DNA from 4 places in the Frankia casuarinae genome. Region 3 is predicted to be linked to each of the others. Evidence: riboswitches for the same ligand, from Rfam matches in the RefSeq annotation. Region 3 holds a riboswitch; each other region holds the start of a gene.
What was found. Region 3 has a riboswitch for cyclic di-AMP ahead of FRANCCI3_RS22095 (transglycosylase family protein). Riboswitches for the same ligand answer to the same signal wherever they lie in the genome.

Region 1 (4,925 bases), 150 kb from region 3:
CGGGCCGGCTCCCCCCCGGACCGGGGGGCCTGGTCGTCGAGGAGGACCGGGCCGAACTCCGCTACGACGACAGCATGTACGTCGCCCACCAGCGAAGACGTCTTCTCAACGCCGGCAGCGAACCGGTAACCCGGTATCTGATGCGGATATCGGTCGACCGGTTCCCGGGAGATCCGGAACGCTCCGCGCGGTTGTACCGATCCGATCCGCTGCGCTGGGAGGACCTCCAGCTCAGCGCGCACTGTGGCGGCGAGCAGATGGCCTGGCAGGTCAAGACCGACTGGGACGCGCTCAAGGAGGTCTGGCTGCTCTTCGAGAACAGCCGAGGACGATTTCCGCTCTATCCCGGCGAATCGGCGTGGATCAACTACAGCTACCAGGTAAGCAGGGAGAAGTGGGGGCCGTGGTTCCAGCGTGCCGTGCGGGTACCGACGAGTTTCCTCTCGGTGCGGCTGGACTTTCCGGCCGAGCTGGATCCCGTGGTCTGGGGCATGGAGACGTCGATGACCGCCGATGCCTTCCCGTTGCGGACCGCAGTCGCCCGCACCGACTCCGGCGACCGGCGGATCTTCACCTGGTCGACCACCGAGCCGCCGCTGCACGCCCGCTACCGGCTGGAATGGAACTTCCGGGCCACCGTGCCGGAACGTGATCCGGCCACGGAGACCGGAACACGTCCCAGCGATCAGATGGCGGCCGTCGGCATCGTGCAGGAGGGTGAGGCGATCCTGCGGCAGCCGGCCCGCCCGTTCGCTCTGCCCAACGAGGCCGAAGACGCGCGCCGGGTCGTCGCCGAACTGTCCTCCGCCCTCGAACGGGTGTCCGCCCTGCACACCTTCGGCAAGGGCCTGGGCATCGCCGCGCCGCAGGTCGGCATCAACCGCGCCGCGGCGATCGTGCGTACCGCGGGCGGCGACACGCTCACGCTGCTCAACCCCAGCGTCATCGAGACCTCCCGAGAGACCGACGAGCAGTACGAGGGCTGCCTGAGCTTCTTCGACGTCCGTGGCCTCGTCCCCCGGCCGCTGGAGCTGCACGTCGAACACACCGATATCGATGGCAACCGGCACATCACCGTCTATCGGCAGGGGCTGGCGCGGCTCGTCGCTCACGAGATCGATCACCTGCACGGTCAGCTCTACACGGATCGGATGCGGGCCGGAACCACACCGATCCCGGTGGAGCAGTACCGGGGTACCGGCTCGGCCTGGTCCTACAACCGCTGACCAACCCGAACGCACCCGCCCCGCGGGCGGCACGTCGGCATGCCGACGTGCCCACGTGCCGACGTGCCGACGGCGCAGCGCCGGGACCGGGTGTCCGACACGGACTGTTAGATCCGACATATGACATGGTTCCCTCGTGCCGTATAGTCCGGAAAGCAGGCGATAGGTGCGGGTCCGCCGGAACGTCGACACAGATTTTTTCGGAACCTGGTTAGAGACTGCCGGCAGCGGGTAGTGGAGGCTCGATCGCCACGCGGCGGAACAGATTCCCCACGCATCGCGTATTGTTTACCGTCAGCGTGACGACCCAGCCACGAACTGGGGATTTTCAGCCCACTGAACAACCTCTAGGATCGGGCGCGCACGCGGGCGCGAAACACCATTAAAAAGATCGGGACAAGTAAGTGGGGTGCACTGTGTGCATCCTCACGTACTCTTGTTTTTCCCGGGTCACTCTCAGCTATGTTCGTTGCCGTGCCGTCACCTGATGGCATGCGTCGGGCGGCACGCCGAATCCTGCCCCCGCTCGACGAGAATCAAACCTTTGGCAGGAGCGGGGGAACCAATTCCGGGCGCCGATAAAAGACGTCCTCGGGGTGAAGCCGCGATGCGCGGCCGGGCATTCCCAGCCCGAACCCGACAGCTCACCTCGCAGGCGTGGGGAAGGGCAACTCAATGTCCAACGCTCGTTCGCTCGCTCGTGGTCTCAACCGCATCAGGCTCGGTTCCCGGGCCTTGATCGCCGCCACCACTCTCGCGGCCTCGATCGGCGGTGGCCTCGCGCTGTCCCAACCGGCCAGCGCGTCGACGAACGCCGACCACTTCCTCTCCAAGGTGATCCCTTGTGAGTCCGGGGGGAACCCCCGCGCGGTCAACTCCATCGGCGCCGGCGGGTTGTTCCAGTTTCTGCCCAGCACCTGGCACGGGGTCGGCGGCAAGGGTCTGCCGCAGCACGCCAGCGTCGCCGAGCAGTGGCAGCGCGCCCGCATCCTGTACGCCCAGCAGGGGACGAGCCCCTGGTACGCCTCGAAGCCGTGCTGGGGTCACAAGATCTGAGCTGCCCGACTTCCCGCGCCAGCCTTCACCGTCCGCGCCCGGCCGGTACTGATCGGCGCGCGGTCAGCAGCCCCGTGTCCCGTCCGGGACACGGGGCTGCGCGCTACGTTTCCCGGTCACGGTTTCCCGGTCACGGCGACGTCGGCCAGCTCAACTTCCGCGGCCCCGCCCGGCGGAGACCCGGCGGACCCACCGATCGGCAGGCTCAGCCGATCCGACGGCGGCGGGCGATCTCGGCCAGCGTGATCCCGGCGGCCACCCCCGCGTTGAGGGACTCCACCGCACCCGCCATGGGGATCCGGACCCTCACGTCGCAGCGCTGCTCGACCAGCCTGGACAACCCGCGTCCCTCGGAACCGATCACCAGGACGAGGGGGTCGGTCGCCATCGTGAGCTCGTCGATGCTCACTTCACTGTCCGCGGCCAGACCGACAACGAACTGGCCGCCCGCCGCGTAGGAGACGAGCGTGCGGGCGAGGTTGGTGGCGCGCGCCACCGGCAGCCGGGCGGCAGCCCCCGCCGAGGTCTTCCAGGCCGCGGCGGTCACGCCGGCGGCCCTACGCTCCGGAACGACGACGCCGTGGGCACCGAAGGCGGCGGCCGAGCGCACCACGGCCCCGAGGTTGCGAGGATCGGTGACCCCGTCCAACGCCACCAGCAGACCCGGAGGGGACGAGCGCGCGCGGGCGAGGAGATCATCCGGATGGGCATACCGGAACGGCGGTACCACGAGGGCGAGACCCTGATGCGGAGCGGTGCCACACATCCGGTCGAGATCCGTGCGGCCGACGTCGGCCACGGCGATCCCGGCCCGCCCGGCGAGCCGGCGGGCGTCGGCGAGCCGCTCGTCGAAGTCCAGCCCGCCGGCGATGAAAAGGGTCGACGACGGTACCCCGGCCCGCAGCGCCTCGACCACCGCGTTGCGCCCGACCACCAGCTCGTCGCCCTCGGTCCGCCGTGGGCGCCCGGCCCCCGCGGAACCCCCCACGGCGCTCGGCCCGGTGGTGGCCGCAGCTGCGACGGCGCGGCCACCATCCCCGCGCCGGCCGGCGGCCGCTCGACCCCGCTCGGCTCCGGCCGAGGCGGAACGGGCCGCCGCAGCCGCCGCCGCACGACGCTGGGCGGGATGGCCGGGGCGCAGCTGCGCGGGCGGAGTGGCCCCACGGCCCTCCAGCGCCTTGCGGCCGTGACCGCCGCTGCCCGTGGAGGCCCCCTTGCGGTGGGAACCGGCCTTGGCGGCCCGACCGCCCTGACCGCCGCGGGCGATCCCGCTGTCCCGGCGAGCGGCGCCGGCCATCAGGACCACCGACCAGTACACGCCCGGGGAATGACCATGTGACCACGGTATACGGCGGACGACACCGGCGTGTCGGGGCGCGCTCGGCGAGAGCTCGGCGGGAACTCGGCGGAGGAGCTCTGCCATGGGCATACCTCGACATGGCCGTTTCCGGGGACCCGGCGCCCTATCCTGAGGGCCGGCAGGCCCACGGCCCGACCTGATGTGGTCCGGCCGCTCCTCACCGGCGTCAGGAGGGTCAGGTGCGCATCGTTCTTCCACCCGCCGCCGGGTGGTCGCGGGCCGAAGACCGCTGGTGCCCCATGGCGAAGGCGGGGAGCCACCTGATCAACATCGACGATCTCGATGCCAGTCTCACCACGCTCGGCGGAGTGGAGGCCTACGGTACCGCGCTCGTCACGGCTGCCGGGCCGCGCGGCACGCCGTCGCGGGCGTTCGGCGGGTGTGCTCCCCGACCTGGCGGTGTCACCGCCGCGGCGGTGACATTCCTGGAGAATGCCCGGCATAGAACGTTGAGCGCCACCTCCCGGCCCGGCGGCCCAGGCGGACCCGGGGAGACGACGTGACGACGCGAGCGGAGGTGCGGGTCATGAGCGGCGGCCGCGTGACCACGCCGATCGGCAGGCCCGGGGTTCCCCGGGATGCGGGGGCCCTGCCACCATCCACCCCCGGCCTTTACGCTCTTTTAGGGTCGCCCGCCGACGATGGCGGGCGCGTCGGATCAGGTCGCCGGCACGGCGATTTACACCCTCGACGTGCCGTGGGGGAAGCTGGGAGAATACATCTCCATGAATGTGTGATGACCAGCTCGACGAGTGCGACCACTTCGGTCGATCATCGGGCGCGCGCCGTCGGTGTCCCGAGACGGCCACGGCGAGCATCGACGACCCGATCGTCAGGGGCAGGAGGCACCCAGCACATGGCTCTGCGCACACCGCCCGCATGCGTTCTCCCGGCTGTTTCCGGCCGCGTCCGATTTCTCCCGGCGGCATGACGGTGGACCTCAACCCGCATGACGACGCCCCCACGGTCGCCTACCAGATCACCGGGAGCGGGCCGTTCGAACTCGACGACGACCTGGGTCGCTGCCCGGTGTGCGCGGCACCGGTGTATGCCGACGACCGGTACTGCGAGGTCTGTGGTCACGGGCTGGAGGGTCCGCACCCCGGCCACGGCGACGCCGACCACAGCGAGGTCGACCTCGGCCAGCTCGCCGGCGTGTGCGACCGCGGCGTCCGGCACACCACCAACGAGGACGCCATGGGCCTGGCCGTCGTGTACGGCACGCTGATCGCGGTGGTGTGTGACGGCGTATCGACCACTCCGGGCTCCGGGCAGGCCTCGGC
Region 2 (4,925 bases), 550 kb from region 3:
CCGAAGACCCAGCGGGTCAGCCTGCCCGGCGACTACGCGTCGGCGGGCCGCGAGCTGCTCGTCCAGGCCCCGTCCGATCCCGCCAACCCGCTTCCGCTGGTGTTGATCCTGCACGACGACAACGCGGACGCGAAGTCACTTGACCGGCAGAGTGACGCCGGCAAGCTCGCGAACTCCCGCGACTTCGCGGTGGCCTTCCCGGAAGCCGTGGGCGGCACGTGGCGGATCGACGGACCCGAGGGGGCCGACGTGCGCTATCTGCGCGACGTGGTCCGCTTCGTCTCCACGAAACGGACCAAGGTGGATCCGAACCGGGTCTACGTGTGGGGGATCGGCGAGGGTGCCCGGCTGGCCCTGACCGCCGCCTGCGCCCCGGGTAAGCCGGAGTTCGCCGCGGTCGGCGTCGTCGGGCAGTTCGACCCGGAGCCCGGGCCGACCTGCCAGGACCGTGTCCCGGAGGGCCGGGCCCCGGAGGCCTCCTGGGACCGGAAGGTCAGCGAGACCCTGTGGAAGTTCTCGTCTGGTCACCGGCTGGGGGCCTGACCGCGGCGCCCGCGAGCGGGCCGGGCGGTTTCCGCACCGGGCAGAGACCGAGGGCTGAAGTCCGCCGATGCCGCCGGGAGGGGGGTAGCGGCATCGGCGGACCTGGTCGGCCGGGGCCCGAGGCCCGCCGGCCTTCCCGTGCGGATGGGGGGGGAATCCGAGGGAAGGCCGGCGGAATCGGGGGCCTTCCGGCCGGACGGACGTCAGATGGGGGGGAGATCTGACGTCCGTCCCACCGGAAGGAGGGCCCGTCCGGAGAGCTGGAAAGGAACCACATAGGCGGGTTGTCGGGCGGTGACAGGGCCCGCTTGCTGGTCTGTCCGCGGCTTCGCCGGTGGGTGGGAGTCCCGGGTCCGGCTTCCACGGCTTCGGGTCGGCGCCTGGAGAGGGGCTCGGTAGCCGGCCGCTCGTGGACTGGCAGGGCTCGTGTGGTCCGCGCCCCAGCCGCGAAGGCGATCCACCGGAGCCGGGTGAGCCGTTGCGTCGGCATGAGGGCGGTGCGCCGGCTCCGACCGGCCGCTAGAGGATCCGACCGACGTAGTAGGAGGTGGTATAGATCTTCTTGAGCGACACGACGTCGCCGGTGTGCGGCGCCGCCCACATCATGCCGTCGCCCGCGTAGATGCCGACGTGGTAAATGTTCCCGGGTGTCCCGAAGAAGATCAGGTCGCCGGGCTGTTTGTTGTACTGCGACACCCGGGTGGCGGCGGCGAACTGGGCGTCGGTCGTCCGCGGCACGCTCCTGCCGAGCTGCTTGAAGATGTACTGGATGAGGCCGGAGCAGTCGAACGAGCTCGGGCCCTCCGCACCGTAGACGTAGGGCTTGCCGGCCTGCAGGGAGGCCAGGTAGACGGCCTTCTCCCCGAGGGAGCTCGACGGGACCGGAACCGACGCCTGGTCCGCGGCGTCCCCTGTCGTGAGGAGATCCGACCAGGCGGCGTTGCGGACGAGCCGGGGGGTGGGCGCCGGCCGTACGCGCAGGGTGGCGTCGTTCGCCGAGCGGGCGGACTGCAGGGCGTCCGTGCCGTCGAAGACCGCGGTGACATTCGTGGTGGTGAGCACCCGGGCCGTGTAGGAGGCGTAGCCCTGGGCGTTGGTGTAAAGGTGCTTGAAGGTGGCCCACCCGGTGGGGAGCTTCACCTGCACCTTGACCAGCTGGTTCGCCAGCGGTTCGTGGGTCTGCTCGTTGTAGAGCGAGAAGCCGATGTCGATCGGCTGGTCCGCGCTGACGCTCACGTCGGGGTTGGTCACCCGGAGACCGACCTGAACCTTGCCGGCCAGGGGCGGGGCGTCGACACCGCCCGTCGAGCCGAGCAGGGAGGTGGAGCCGTGGGTGCTGACCGCCGCGGCGGCGATGCTGCCCCCCAGGGCGGCCTGGGAGCCGATCTGCGCGGCGAGGGTGATCGGAGCGGTGTTCGGCTGCTCGTCCTTCGCGGCGTCGGCGTTGATGTCGGTGGCGCAGCCGGCGAGAGCCACTCCGGAGACCGCGACGGTCCCGGTGGTCACGGCGGCGAAGGCGCGGGCCCGGGCCCGGCTGCGGGCGGCCGGGGGCGCGGAGGGTGCGCGGTGACGGCCGCGACCGGCGCCTCGCGTTTCTTCGTCGAGCTGCACGCTTTGCGCGGACAACGGTGTATTCCTTCCCGTGCGCCTGCGAAGTGAGCTGTCGGGTTCGGGCTGGGCTGCCCGGCTCTCGCGTGACCTTCACGCGTCGAGCTTCACCCCTAGGTCGACACCGCGGATCGGCGCCGGCCGGTGGAGGTGGGTCCCCCGCTCCTGCCCCTGATGACGACTCGGAGGGGACACCGGGGCCGGGGGCAGGACTCGGCGTTCGGCCCGGTGTTGTCGTGACGTCGGCGTGAGACTAGTCCACTTGGATGGGGTGGGTAAACACTAGTCCTTCCCAACTACAGCGAGTGCGCGTTGAAGTTCCCGTCGCGCGGCGTCGGCGGCCCGCGCGGTCGGCCGGGCTGACCGGGCGGCCCTAAGGCCCTTCGCGCCCCGTTTGTCCTGCTGGTTTTTCGTTGCGTGTGGGGTCCGCGGCGGCGGCCGGTCCGGGTGAGAGGCGGGCGGGCGGGTAGCCCTCCCGCGGCCCGTGGGCGATTTTGACTACTTAAAGTAGTCGACGGGTGAGGCCGGGTGTGCACCCCCCTCAGCGGGACCGGGAGCCGCGGCGGGTGAGGAATCCCGCCGCATCGAGCACTTGGAGCTCGACCGCGAGCTCGTGGACCTCACGGGGCAGCGAGCGGTGGTGCGCCAGCGCCTCGACCGCGGCGCGGGCGTGGTCGGCGAGCTCGTCGAGGGCGTGCTGGCGCTGGCGCATCCGAGCCCGCTCCTCCTGGATGGTCCGGACCGTGTCCTCCTGCCACCGGCGGGTCCGGATGAGATGCTCGCTGGCGTCGGCGGCCTGCCGCTCGGCATCCTCCAGCCGGTTGAGGAGCGCGTCGAGGGCCTCCAGCCGGCCGGCGAGCTCCGCGATGAGATCGCCCCGATCGGGCAGGATGGCCGTTTTACGACTCTTGGGGTCAGGCGAGGTCATGGAGTCCCCCGAGGGGTGGGGGGTCGGCGGGGACCGCGCCGAGCGGCTGGCGCGAGACCCGGTTGCTCCGACACGGTTGGTAACGGTAACCGACGTGGCGGGCCAGGGGTAACCCATCGTACGGATACGTCGCGTCAGCCAACTTATAGTAAAAAGGGACTATGGATCTGCCGTCATTGTCGTGGTCTATGCGCGCATAGCATGCAGGTCGGTGTCAGAGCCAGCCGTTGCGCTTGAACGCACGGTAGAGAAACAGACAGATCGTCGTAATGACGGCCAGGACGGCCGGGTAGCCCCACGTCTGACGAAGCTCCGGCATGTGGTCGAAGTTCATGCCGTAGATCCCGGCGACGGCGGTCGGGACGGCGCCGATCGCCACCCAGGCACTGATCCGTCGCATGTCCTCGTTCTGCGCGATCGTCACCTGCGTCAGCGTCGCCTGGAGCACGGAGGAAAGCAGCTCGTCGAAGTGAGCTATTCGCTCGCTGACCTGCTCGAGGTGGTCGGCGACGTCCCGGAAGTAACGGCGCATCGCCACGTCGACCATCGTGGGGGCGTCCATGGTGAGGGTACGCAACGGGCCCGCGAGCGGCAGCACCGCGTGCTTGAGCTCCAGAAGCTCGCGTTTCATCTGGTAGGCGCTTTCCGTCGACGGCTTCTGATCCCGATGGAAGACGCCCGTCTCGATCTGGTCGACGTCGGCCTGGATGCTTTCCACGGTGCGGACGTAGTCGTCCACAATGCTGTCGCAGATGGCGTGCAGCACGGCCGTCGGGCCGTGCCGGAGCATCTCCGGGTTGGCCTCCAGCCGGCCGCGCAGCTTCGTCATCTCCCCGTGCCTGCCGTGCCGCACGGTCACGACGAAGTCCTCGCCGAGGAAGATCATGATTTCGCCGGTGGTGACTACCTCGGAGGTGCCCGTTACCTGGGTGTGCTCCACGTAACTGGTCGTCTTGAGCACCATGAACAGGTGGTTCTCGTATTGCTCGAGCTTGGGGCGCTGGTGGCCGGTGACCGCGTCCTCCACCGCGAGCTTGTCCAGCCTGTACTCCTCGGCGATCGCGGTGAGCTGCTCGTAGCTCGGCTCGAACAGGCCGAGCCAGGCGAACCCGTTGCGTTCGGACCGCGCCAACCGCAGCGCGTCGGCCTGGTCGATGTCCATGGTGACCCGCCGGCCATGGCTGTACACGCCGCAGGCCATGACGCGCCCGTCCGGTGTCCGCGGTAGCTCGGAGCGGGGCGCCCCGCGTCGTTTGCGACCCACCCGGACCAGGGAGACCGGACGGGTCAGCGCGCCGGCGAGCTTATGGGCGTTGGCCGACGCCTGCTCCAGGGCGTCCCCCAGCACCTCCCGAACGGGATGCTGGCTGCCGTGGTCGCCGCCGTCCGGGCGCGCGCCATCAACGTCGCGTCCCCGGGTCTCGCGTACCGTCTCGTCGCGTACCCTTTCGCCCGGCACCGCGTCGTCCCGCATCACTGCCTTCTTCCCTGCCGCCGATCCATGTCCAGGTCCACCTGTCGGCATCTCCCACGCCCTTCCCCGCTGGTGAACCTTCATGGTGACAAGTCGGTGCCGGCCGTCCGGAGGCGATCCGGGCTTCACCGTGGACGCGGATGCCTGGCAACTGTGCCGGCGTGGTGTGGCACGAAGGGTGAGATACACGTCCGGCGCATGGGATACGTCACAGGGAGGATCGAGTGATCGGGATCGAGGTACGCACGCTTCGGGTGTTCGCCGACGAGACGGGCGCCGGCGGCAGCCTGCTCGCCGTGGTGCTGGATGCCGCGAAGCTGCTGCCCGACGCGCGGGAGCGGTCCGTCGTCGCGCGCCGACTGGGCTGCCCCG
Region 3 (4,925 bases):
GTTCACCTACCGCCCCACCCCCAGGGAACCCCTTCGCCCACTGTGGTGATCCGACGGGCGCTTTTCACAGTCGGTGTCCGATTGAATCCGCCGTGTGCAAAAATCACAACGCCGCAAGTTACCGCCCGATTTCCGTTGTTTTTCTCACAAAAACAGGCTTCAATGGACGAAGCGTAGTATCAGGCCGATCACTCGCGTCGATCTCGTAGCAGGGCCGTCACGCCTTTGTCGACATGTCACGCATCTGGCCTGATGTGGGACTCTCCGCTCATCGTCGACCATCGGCAAACAGGGTGATCGGCCGAGCACAAATGCCTCCGCACGCCGTACCGCCAGGTTGATGAGCGGGCGCGCACGCGCGATACCAGGCCGCCAGTTCCTACTCAAGCAGGCGCGCCGAGTGTGCTCTTTTTCACGCACCCTATTCAATGCTTGGCGACTCGCCGGGCGGCGTGGTTATGGTTTTCGCCGTGCCCGGCAACAACGTCGGGCATTCGTCGGGCGGCACGCCGAATCCTGCCCCTGGCCGACGATTTCTCGAACCGGGCGGCAGGAACGGGGGACCCATCTCCGAGTATCGAAAGGATTCGATGCTCTCGGGGTGAAGCCATGTGCGACGACCACCCGGAAAGGTATTTCCGGTGCGGCTTCCGTCTCCAGGGATCCCTGGCACGGCCGGGCAGTTCCCAGCCCGAATCCGACAGCTCACCTCGCAGGCGTGGGGAAGGACCACAAGACATGTCCGACGCACGTATCAGTGGCCGACAATGCCGCGCCGGTACCCGCAGCCGGGCCCGGGCCCTCGTGGTCGCACCAGTACTCGCGGCGGCGGTGGGCGGCACCTTCGCGCTCAGCCAGCCGGCCGATGCGGCCACCACCTGGACGGGCCTGCGGCAGTGCGAGTCCGGCGGTGACTACACGACCAACACCGGCAACGCGTACTACGGCGCTTACCAGTTCTCCGCCAGCACTTGGCACAGCCTCGGCTACGGCGGTCTGCCGCACCAGGCTTCCCCGGCCGTCCAGGACGAGGCCGCGCTCAAGCTCGCCCGACGGTCCGGCTTCGGCCAGTGGCCGGCCTGTGGCCGCGGGATGGGCGCCGACCAGCTCGCGGGCGGCTCGTCGAGCTCCTCGGGCCAGGCCTCGCGCACGACGGAACGCCGCGAGCTGACGGTCAGCCCCATCTCCATGAGCACCCCCGTATTCACCCGTAACCTGACGACCGCACTGGCCAGGCAGGTACGTGACGACGTGCGGGCCTGGCAGGCCCGCGTCAACCATCTGGGCTATCCGATCACGATCGACGGCCGCTACGGACCACGCTCCGCCGCAGTCGCCCGCGCCCTGCAGGCCGCCAAGGGACTCGCCGTCGACGGCATCGTCGGCCCGGCGACCTGGCGGGCCACCTTCCGCTGATCCTCCCCATCAGCCCCATCAGCTCCATCAGCTGATCCATTCGCTCCGCCCCCGTGGCGGAGGGACGACCGCCGCGGGAACCGGACATCCCACCCCGGCGACACCGGTCAGGGGATCTCACCTCGACGACGGGCTGGCCCGACCTGTCTCCGGACGATCTCCGGTTGACGGCCCGTACGGGCCGGCCCGTACAACCCACCACCAGCATCACCAGGACCGCACCCTGACCGGCCTCCGGCAGGGCCGATCTTCGGCAGAGCCGATCTTCGGCAAGGCCGACGAGGAACAGCAGGACCAGCGAGCCACCTGCGGAACCTGTATGGAAGTGGCACGATTCGCGCGATCCTCACTGGTTACTCCGGACCACCCCGGTTTGCGCTCCATGAGCGGTTCTCGCTAGAGTGCCGCTCACTCGCCTCGTCGGCGAGGCCGCCCGGACGGACGCCGAGTCCTGCCCCCGTACGAGCGGCCGGAACGAACATCGACCGCAGCGGGCAGGAGTGGGGGACCCACATTTCGGGCGCCGCAAGCGGCGTCCTTGGGGTAAAGCCGGTGCGTCCCGGCCCATGGTGGAGAGCGGTTCCCACCCGGGGTCGGATCCTCCGGCCGGGCCATCCCAGCCCGCACCCGACAGCTCACCCCGCAGGCGACGGGATTGGACTGACATGCCCTCTGGGCGTCGTGGCGGCAGACATCGAGCACCGCAGGCCCCATCGCCCGCCGGTCGCATCCTGCGCACCACCGGCGCGGTCACGGCCATCGTCGGCAGCGGCCTCGCGGTCACCGCGGCTCCGGCGGGCGCGGCCACCTCCGACGACTTCGCCAAGCTCCGCCAATGCGAGTCCGGCGGCAACTACGCGGTCAACACCGGCAACGGCTTCTCCGGTGCCTACCAGTTCGACGACCAGACCTGGCACGGGCTCGGGTACTCCGGCCGCCCGTACCAGGCATCGCCCGCCACGCAGGACGAGGCGGCCGCGAAGCTCTACAACCAGCGGGGCTGGCAGCCATGGCCGTCCTGCTCGGTCAAGATGGGCCTGACCAACAACGGCCCGGCCAGTGTCCCGGGCGGCTCCGGTGACGTCATCCAGCAGGCCATCACCCCGGTGGAACCCCCCATGACGCTGGACCGGGCCCGCCGGGAGATGGGGGACGGCTCGTTCAGGGGCACGGTCCTCGACGCGTCCCTCAGCGACGACGTTCGCCCGGACGCCTTCGTCTGGCAGGACAGGATGCGTCAGAAGGGCTTCGTACTCACCGTCGACGGCAAGTTCGGACCGCAGTCGCAGGGCATCGCCGCGCTGTACTCGTACCTCACCCGGGTGAGCGACGGTCAACCCGGGGTCGTCGGCCAGAATCTGTGGAACGTCAGCGTCAGGGCCTGACCGACCGGTCACCGTGCGCGCAGGGCAAGCGCGTCCGGGGTGACCTCCATGACGTGTGCGGCCGGTCGTCGGGCAGGATGCACTCATGACGACGCCGTCCACCTCGGGAAAGCCCAACCTGCTCTCCGGTCCGCCGCCGACGCTCCTGCCCTCCGACGCGGCCGCGACCGATGCGCTGGTCGCCGGTGATCCGCCGGATGCCGTCGCCGCCCGGCTGCCCGCGTTCAGCGTGCCTTGGGCCGCGCTCGCCGAGCTCGCGCTCACCGGCGGACGACCCGTCGAGGCCTATGCCTACGCCCGCACGGGCTATCACCGCGGCCTCGACGCCCTGCGCCGCTCGGGCTGGAAGGGCAACGGGCCGATCCCCTGGTCACACGAACCCAACCGCGGGTTCCTGCGTTCGCTCGCCGCTCTCGGTCGGGCGGCCGCGGCCATCGGGGAGGCCGAGGAGGCCACCCGCTGCCGGACGTTCCTGGCCGACAGCGATTCCGTCGCTGCCAGTGAGCTCGGCTTCACCTGACAGTGAGTTCATCAGGCCGCGTCGGTGGTGGAGACCAGCGAGGATGCCGCAGCCGGCCCCACGACCCCGCCATCCCTAGTAACCTCGCCCGGTGCCTGCTCTTGTCCTCATCGGTGCCCAGTGGGGCGACGAGGGAAAAGGAAAGGCGACCGACCTCCTGGGCGGCGCCGTCGATTACGTCGTCCGGTACCAGGGTGGCAACAACGCCGGCCACACCGTGGTCATCGGGGCGGAGAGTTACGCGCTCCACCTGATTCCCAGTGGCATGCTGCGGGCCGACTGCGTTCCCGTGATCGGCAACGGGGTCGTCATCGACCCGGGCGTGCTGCTGGCCGAGATGGACGGGCTCACCGCCCGCGGCATCGACGTCTCCCGGCTCCTGATCAGCGCGAACGCCCATCTGATCATGCCCCATCACCGGGCGCTGGACCGGGTCATCGAGCGTTACCTGGGCAAGGCGCGGATCGGTACCACCGGTCGCGGCATCGGTCCCACCTACGGCGACAAGGTTGCCCGTACGGGCATCAGAGTGCAGGATCTCCTCGACCCGGGCATCTTCCACAAGAAGCTCGAACTGGTGCTACGGGAGAAGAACCAGGTCCTGGCCAAGGTCTACAACCGGCGCCGGATCGAGCTCGACGAGGTGGTCGAGGAGTACGCCGACTACGCGAAACGCCTGCAACCCCACATCGCCGACACCGGTCTGATCCTCGACCGGGCGCTGCGCGCGGGCAAGGTCGTGCTGCTCGAAGGCTCCCAGGGCACCCTCCTCGACGTCGACCACGGCACCTACCCGTTCGTCACGTCATCGAACCCGACCGCCGGCTACGCGGCCACCGGCGCCGGCATCGGCCCGACGAGGATCAGTCGGGTGATCGGCATCATCAAGGCCTACACGACCCGGGTCGGCGCCGGCCCCTTCCCCACCGAACTGGACGACAAGGTCGGAGAGGAGCTGCGCCGCATCGGCGGGGAGTTCGGCGTGACGACCGGCCGGGCGCGGCGCACCGGCTGGTTCGACGCCGTAATCGCCCGCTACGCGGTGCGGGTCAACGGCCTGACCGACCTTTTCCTCACCAAACTGGACGTCCTGTCGGGCTTCGACCGGGTGCCCATCTGCGTCGGCTACGACCTCGGCGGCGAACGGGTTGACGAGATGCCCATGACCCAGACCGAGTTCCACCACGCCAAGCCGATCTACACCGACCTGCCCGGCTGGCACGAGGACATCTCCGACGTCCGGTCGTTCGCCGACCTGCCCGGCGCCGCGAAGGACTACATCAGGGCGTTGGAGGAGTTCTCCGGCGCCCCGGTGTCGGCGGTCGGCGTCGGTCCCGGGCGGGACCAGACGCTCGTCATCAATGACCTGGTCTGAAACGACTGGTCCGGAACGGACCTGATCTGATCCCGCCCGGCGCGGGCCGAGATCCGGTCGGTTCCGGTTGCACCCGGAAGCATTACCGTCGACGCTTGGGCGGTCACGCAAAGCAATGACGTCCGGGGGTGGTGGCGGTGGCCGTTGTCAGGTCCCGGCCGTCGGATGACGATCCTTCCATCCCCGGGCGGACACCGCTGTCGCTGCCGGAACCGGCCGAAGCCCCGCA
Region 4 (4,925 bases), 1.7 Mb from region 3:
CATCGAACACGGCATCGGGCTCACCGAGCCCGTGGCGGCCGCCATGGCGGCCGCCGGGGTGACGCTCGTCCCCACCCTGTCGCCCTACCAGGACCTGGCGGCGCTGGCGGCCACCGGAGTGCTGCCGGGCTGGGCGGCGGACCGAGCCGAGGCCACCGAGGCCGCGCTGGCCGGCACGATCGCGGTCGCCCGTGCGGCGGGGGTGCCGATCGCGCTCGGCAGCGACGCCCGGCACCGCACCCGGCACGGCGCGAACCTGGCCGAGATCAGCCGGCTGCGCCATGCCGGGCTCACCCCACCCGAGGCGCTGCTCGCCGCGACCGCGACCGGAGCCCGGCTCTTCGGACTGGGTGAGGGAGCCGGCCGCATCGCCGTCGGCTCCGCCTTCGACGCGATCCTGCTCGACGCGGACCCCGGGGACCTGTCGATCTTCGAGCGGCCGGGCGCTGTGAGCGGAGTGTTCCTTGGCGGTCGCGCGGTGCTGCCCCACCCGCGGCTGCCCGGGAAGCTGGTCCGCCCCACCATGGTGATGGAAGAGGTGCCGAGAATCGTTCCCGAGCGGCCCGCGGTGTCGCCGCCCGGCTGACTCTCCCGTTTTCCGGAATGTTCACGAAATATCAAAAGAAATACCCTTAGTATGGCTCGCGGGATTTCGTCGGATCCATTCTGGGACGGCGATTGACCGAGATGCGGATCGGCCCCCGAAAGCTATCGTCGTAGGGGCCCCGCTGCCGGCTGCCGTCAGGTGGTCCGGGCCGTTCGCTGGTACGGGGTGCCGCGTCTCCAATGCCTGGAGGGTTCTCATGCAGCACGCTGAAATGATCAATAAGAACATGCGGAAGGCCATCGAGGAGTGTATGTCCTGCTCGGCTCTGTGCGAGGAGACGATCTCCTACTGCATGGACATGCCGGGCGCCATGATGGAGTCGGCGAACATGCGGCTGATGATGGACTGCGCGGCCGTCACCAGGACCTGCGCCGACATGATGTGCCGGATGTCGCCGATGCACGGGGAAATGTGCGCGATGTGCGCGCGGATCTGCGTGATGTGCGCTGAGATGTGCGAGAGGATGCCGCAGGATCAGCAGCTCGCCAAGCTCGCCGGCGCATGCCGGTCCTGCGCGGAGAGCTGCAACACGATGGTGGGCGCCGCCGCCTGAGCCGCGTCCGGCCCGACGGCGCCGGGGCGCAGCCGGCGGTCACCCGACTCCGCCCCGGCGTCCGGCTGTGCGGCGGCGCGTGGCACATGATGCGCGGCACATGATGCGCGGCACATGATGCGCGGCCTCGGTCACGACCGGTGGCTACGGTTACGTATCCTCGGGCGGACATGGGGTGAAACACCTGAGTAACAATATTGACCATGTTGACAGGTAGCCGTCGGATAGGCAAAATATGGTCATGTTCTCCTCGGTGGGTCGGATGACCCCCCTGGTCGTCCGTGGCCACATTGACTTCCTGCGAGCGGCCTCGTCCGGTTGTCCGACCCGGCCGCTTCACGTGCTTTACTAGCCTCCTCGGATTTCCCTCGCTCTCGGTGTTCTCCCTGGCGTTCTCCTGATTCACGGTCACTCGATAGGTCTGTCCGTAGATCGTCATCGCCTGCGTGGACGCCAGCCGCCTCGGTATCGATGTCCGGTCAGTACCGGGTACATCTCTGGACGGTTTCCGATCGGAGCATGCTGTGTCGTCCATGGTTTCGTCGTCATACTTTCATCCGCGCCCCCGTGGATATGTGGGGGGGCCGGGAACCCGTTACTGGCCCAGTGGTGATCCCACCCACTCGAGAAGAGCCAGTGTGGTCCTTCTTCCCGGTCGTGGAGAATCCGCCGAACATTTCGAGGGCCTAGCTTTCCGGCTCGCGCTCGACGGCTATCAGGTGACGTTTCTCGACCATGGGAGAGACACCGTCCTCGCCCTTGGTGAGGCGCGTGCCCCCGATGGTCCGTTCGTCCTGCTGGGTTCGGACAGCGGGGCCCTGCGGGCGTTGGTCGGCGCCGGTTCGCCAGCGGTCCGGCCGGATGCCCTCGTGTTGCTCGACCTGCCGCTGGTGTACCGGAAGATCGCGGGCGAGGATCCGGGACAACCGATCCCACGGTCGCTTCCCGACCTGCCGATCCTGTTGCTCCATGCCGAGCGCGACGAGGTCAGCCCGCTTGCGCTGGCGCGCATGATGACGCGGACCGCGCGCCGGGCCCGGCTGGCGTCGCTGCCCGGGGGGCATGGCGTGCTCGCCGGCCCCGGCCGGCGTGCGGTCGGCGCGCACATCCTGCTGTTCCTCGAGAACCTCCGTGTCCCGCGGCTGGCCCCACGGCAACGGCAGCGGGACCGGTCGGTCGACTGATCTCGCCCGGTGCCGGGCGCGCCCGCGTGCCGGTCCGATCGGGGTGTGCCTTCGCGGGAGGCCCAACCGCTCAGCAGGTGTTTCCTCGGCGGGTGCCGGCGCGAATCACGCGAATCCGCGGGTCAGTCGTCCGTCCCGTACCGCATCGTCCGTTTTCCAACGGCGCAGGCTTCGAGCCGCAGGCTCGAAGCCTGCGCCGTTCGCGTTTGCGTACCCGTCCGCACGCCACCCGACCCCCGGGCCAGGCTTCCCGCTTGCCGTGGTTGCCGTGGTTGCCGTGGTTGCCGTGGTTGCCGGGGTTGGGTTGCCGGACGGCCGGGCGGTCCCGGTGACTACCGGACCTCGTGGCCACCGGTCCCCGTCTCGACAGACCGGCCATATCGCCAAGATCCGGTCGTGACGGGTGATCTGCGTCGCTACCGGTAGCTGCTATTGATGTCCGAGAGTTGCGGCATCGCAGCGTTATGCACGCATCGTGACCAACATGCGCCCAGATTCGGCACAACTCGTACTTGTCACTACGGTCTGTAGTTCGCTACGGTTGCGGGGTATCAACAGCTCCGGGCCGACGCCGAGTTCTGTCCACGGTCCGCAGCTCCCTCCGAGAGATCTTGGGCAGAAGCGGGGGAACCACGTTCCTCCGGGTGGCTCGTTGCGGGCCACCCTTGGGGTTAAGCCGTTACGCGCACGCCGCGGAAACGGCCGGGCTTCCCGGCCCGAACCCGACAGCTAACCTCGCAGGCGTACGGGAAGGACTCGACGTTGCCTGTGTTTCAGGAACGCTCGGCTCCGGTCTTCTGGACCGTGACGCCGTTCGGCGCGACCCGCGGTGCGTCCCCGCCATACGGGGCGCCGTTCTCGCCCTGACGTCTTCGCGAGAACGTGCCATCCGGTCGGTGCCCGTACCGGCCGATCGCGCTGACGCGCCATACCACCAGCTCGGCTGAAAGCCACCCGGCCTCGTCGTCTGTGGTCGGCTGACCCCTGCCGTCCACCGGGCCCGCCAGGCCTGGAACGGAATGACCACGGCCGCCTGCCGTGCTGTTCAGCCCATCGACCCCGGGATCCCCAGGGCGCGTCGATCGGTCGTCCCCGGTCGTCCCCGGACGGCCTCTCGGCGCACCGGCAGACCGGCACTGGGTGCTGCCCTTCTCCAGCGCGGTCGTCTCCGCTCGCCCTCCTTCGAGCGGCATCCCTCCCCTCGATCACCCGTCTGTGTTCGACGACACCGAAATGAGATGTCAAAGAAATGGCCAAGGGAAAGCATCGGAAACGTTCCACCCGGACCCGGGGCGCCGTTGTCGCCGCCGTCGGTGTGATCGGCGCCGGCGCCGGCATGTTCGCCACCGCGAGCCCGGCCAGGGCCGCCACCACGGTCCCCGATGTGACGATCGCCAGCGCGGCCGCGAACGCGGGACTGCCCGGCTGCCGCGGCGTTCCGCTGGCCACCTGGGTCGCGGTGGCTCTTGCGGAGTCCGGCGGCAACCCCTACGCCCACGCCACCTACGGCGAGGACTCGCGCGGCCTGTGGCAGATCAACATGCGGGCCCACGCCGGCTGGGTGGGTAACCGCAACCTCTACGACCCGGCCGTCAACGCCTGGGCGGCGAAGAAGGTCTGTGAAGGCCAGGGCATCACCGCCTGGAGCGCCTACACCAACGGCCTGCACTACCGCTACCTGGCCCGGGGACAGGCGGCGGCGGCGGCCGTCTCGCGCGGCGTGCGGTTCACGAACATCTCCTACTCCTCGCTGGCTGCCCCGGTGCGTGCGGCCGTGGTGGCACCCGCGGCCCGCTACCCGTCGCTGGCCGTCGGCCTCGGGTTCCGCCTCGACGTCCACCAGATCCAGAAGAGGCTCGCCAGCCTTGGCTACCCGATCAGCGTGGATGGGAAGTTCGGGTACCAGACCAACCACATGGTCAAGGACTTCCAGCTGAAGCACGGTCTGGTGGTTGACGGGATCGTCGGACCGCAGACGCGGGCGAAGCTCGGGATCTGACTCTGATCGAGGCCCGCCGACCGGGCTCCGCTGCCGCCGGCCGGTGTTCCCGACCCGCCCGAGGGCGCTGCTCGATATCCGCACGCACCGGATGACTACCCGGGGTGAGGTGGGGGTATTCAGCCACCGGGCCAGCACCCGGCCGGGAGCACCGGGTCGGGAGACGGCATCGGCCCGGGCGGGACCAGCCGGCCCGCACGGGACCAGCCGGCCCGCACGGGAAAACCGAAACGGGGGCCCGATCGATGAGAGCCACGATGCTCGACGACTACCTACCTGAGGCGAGTCCGAACGCATCCTCCGTGACCGGGGCCGGTCTCCTGTTCGCGGTCCTGGGGCCGCTGGAGGTGCGGCGATCCTCGGGCGAGCAGGTCCGCATCGACCAGCGCAAGAAGCGCATACTGCTGCTGACCCTGCTGCTGCACGCCGGCCAGTGGGTGAGTGTGGACGGGATGCGGCTCGCGCTCTGGCAGGATGCCCCGCCGCGCTCCGCCGGGGGCAACATCAAGACTTATCTCTCGGAGCTGCGGCACACCCTCCGGCCGCCCCTGGACACGTCCGGAGCCGGGGGGAACGGCCCCG

Region 1: it holds a riboswitch for cyclic di-AMP, as region 3 does, so the genes downstream of both, FRANCCI3_RS21465 (transglycosylase family protein) here and FRANCCI3_RS22095 (transglycosylase family protein) in region 3, are expected to answer to the same signal.
Region 2: it holds a riboswitch for cyclic di-AMP, as region 3 does, so the genes downstream of both, FRANCCI3_RS01435 (C40 family peptidase) here and FRANCCI3_RS22095 (transglycosylase family protein) in region 3, are expected to answer to the same signal.
Region 4: it holds a riboswitch for cyclic di-AMP, as region 3 does, so the genes downstream of both, FRANCCI3_RS15020 (peptidoglycan-binding protein) here and FRANCCI3_RS22095 (transglycosylase family protein) in region 3, are expected to answer to the same signal.

Annotation. Positions count from the first base shown of each region.
Region 1 is NC_007777.1:5,065,711-5,070,635, forward strand. It holds gene FRANCCI3_RS21460 (peptide deformylase) at 1-1,226, shown strand, start outside; cyclic di-AMP (ydaO/yuaA leader) riboswitch at 1,724-1,899, shown strand; gene FRANCCI3_RS21465 (transglycosylase family protein) at 1,902-2,282, shown strand; gene rlmB (23S rRNA (guanosine(2251)-2'-O)-methyltransferase RlmB) at 2,488-3,579, opposite strand; gene FRANCCI3_RS21475 (hypothetical protein) at 3,822-4,145, shown strand; gene FRANCCI3_RS21480 (PP2C family protein-serine/threonine phosphatase) at 4,570-4,925, shown strand, end outside.
Region 2 is NC_007777.1:329,318-334,242, forward strand. It holds gene FRANCCI3_RS01430 (PHB depolymerase family esterase) at 1-543, shown strand, start outside; gene FRANCCI3_RS01435 (C40 family peptidase) at 1,063-2,169, opposite strand; cyclic di-AMP (ydaO/yuaA leader) riboswitch at 2,175-2,341, opposite strand; gene FRANCCI3_RS01440 (hypothetical protein) at 2,693-3,079, opposite strand; gene corA (magnesium/cobalt transporter CorA) at 3,294-4,553, opposite strand; gene FRANCCI3_RS01450 (PhzF family phenazine biosynthesis protein) at 4,778-4,925, shown strand, end outside.
Region 3 is NC_007777.1:5,213,423-5,218,347, forward strand. It holds cyclic di-AMP (ydaO/yuaA leader) riboswitch at 498-732, shown strand; gene FRANCCI3_RS22090 (transglycosylase family protein) at 739-1,416, shown strand; cyclic di-AMP (ydaO/yuaA leader) riboswitch at 1,890-2,079, shown strand; gene FRANCCI3_RS22095 (transglycosylase family protein) at 2,082-2,801, shown strand; gene FRANCCI3_RS22100 (DUF3151 domain-containing protein) at 2,887-3,321, shown strand; gene FRANCCI3_RS22105 (adenylosuccinate synthase) at 3,413-4,696, shown strand; gene FRANCCI3_RS22110 (hypothetical protein) at 4,876-4,925, shown strand, end outside.
Region 4 is NC_007777.1:3,538,560-3,543,484, reverse strand. It holds gene FRANCCI3_RS15040 (amidohydrolase family protein) at 1-586, shown strand, start outside; gene FRANCCI3_RS15035 (four-helix bundle copper-binding protein) at 804-1,160, shown strand; gene FRANCCI3_RS15030 (alpha/beta hydrolase) at 1,799-2,344, shown strand; cyclic di-AMP (ydaO/yuaA leader) riboswitch at 2,904-3,102, shown strand; gene FRANCCI3_RS15020 (peptidoglycan-binding protein) at 3,594-4,343, shown strand; gene FRANCCI3_RS15015 (AfsR/SARP family transcriptional regulator) at 4,601-4,925, shown strand, end outside.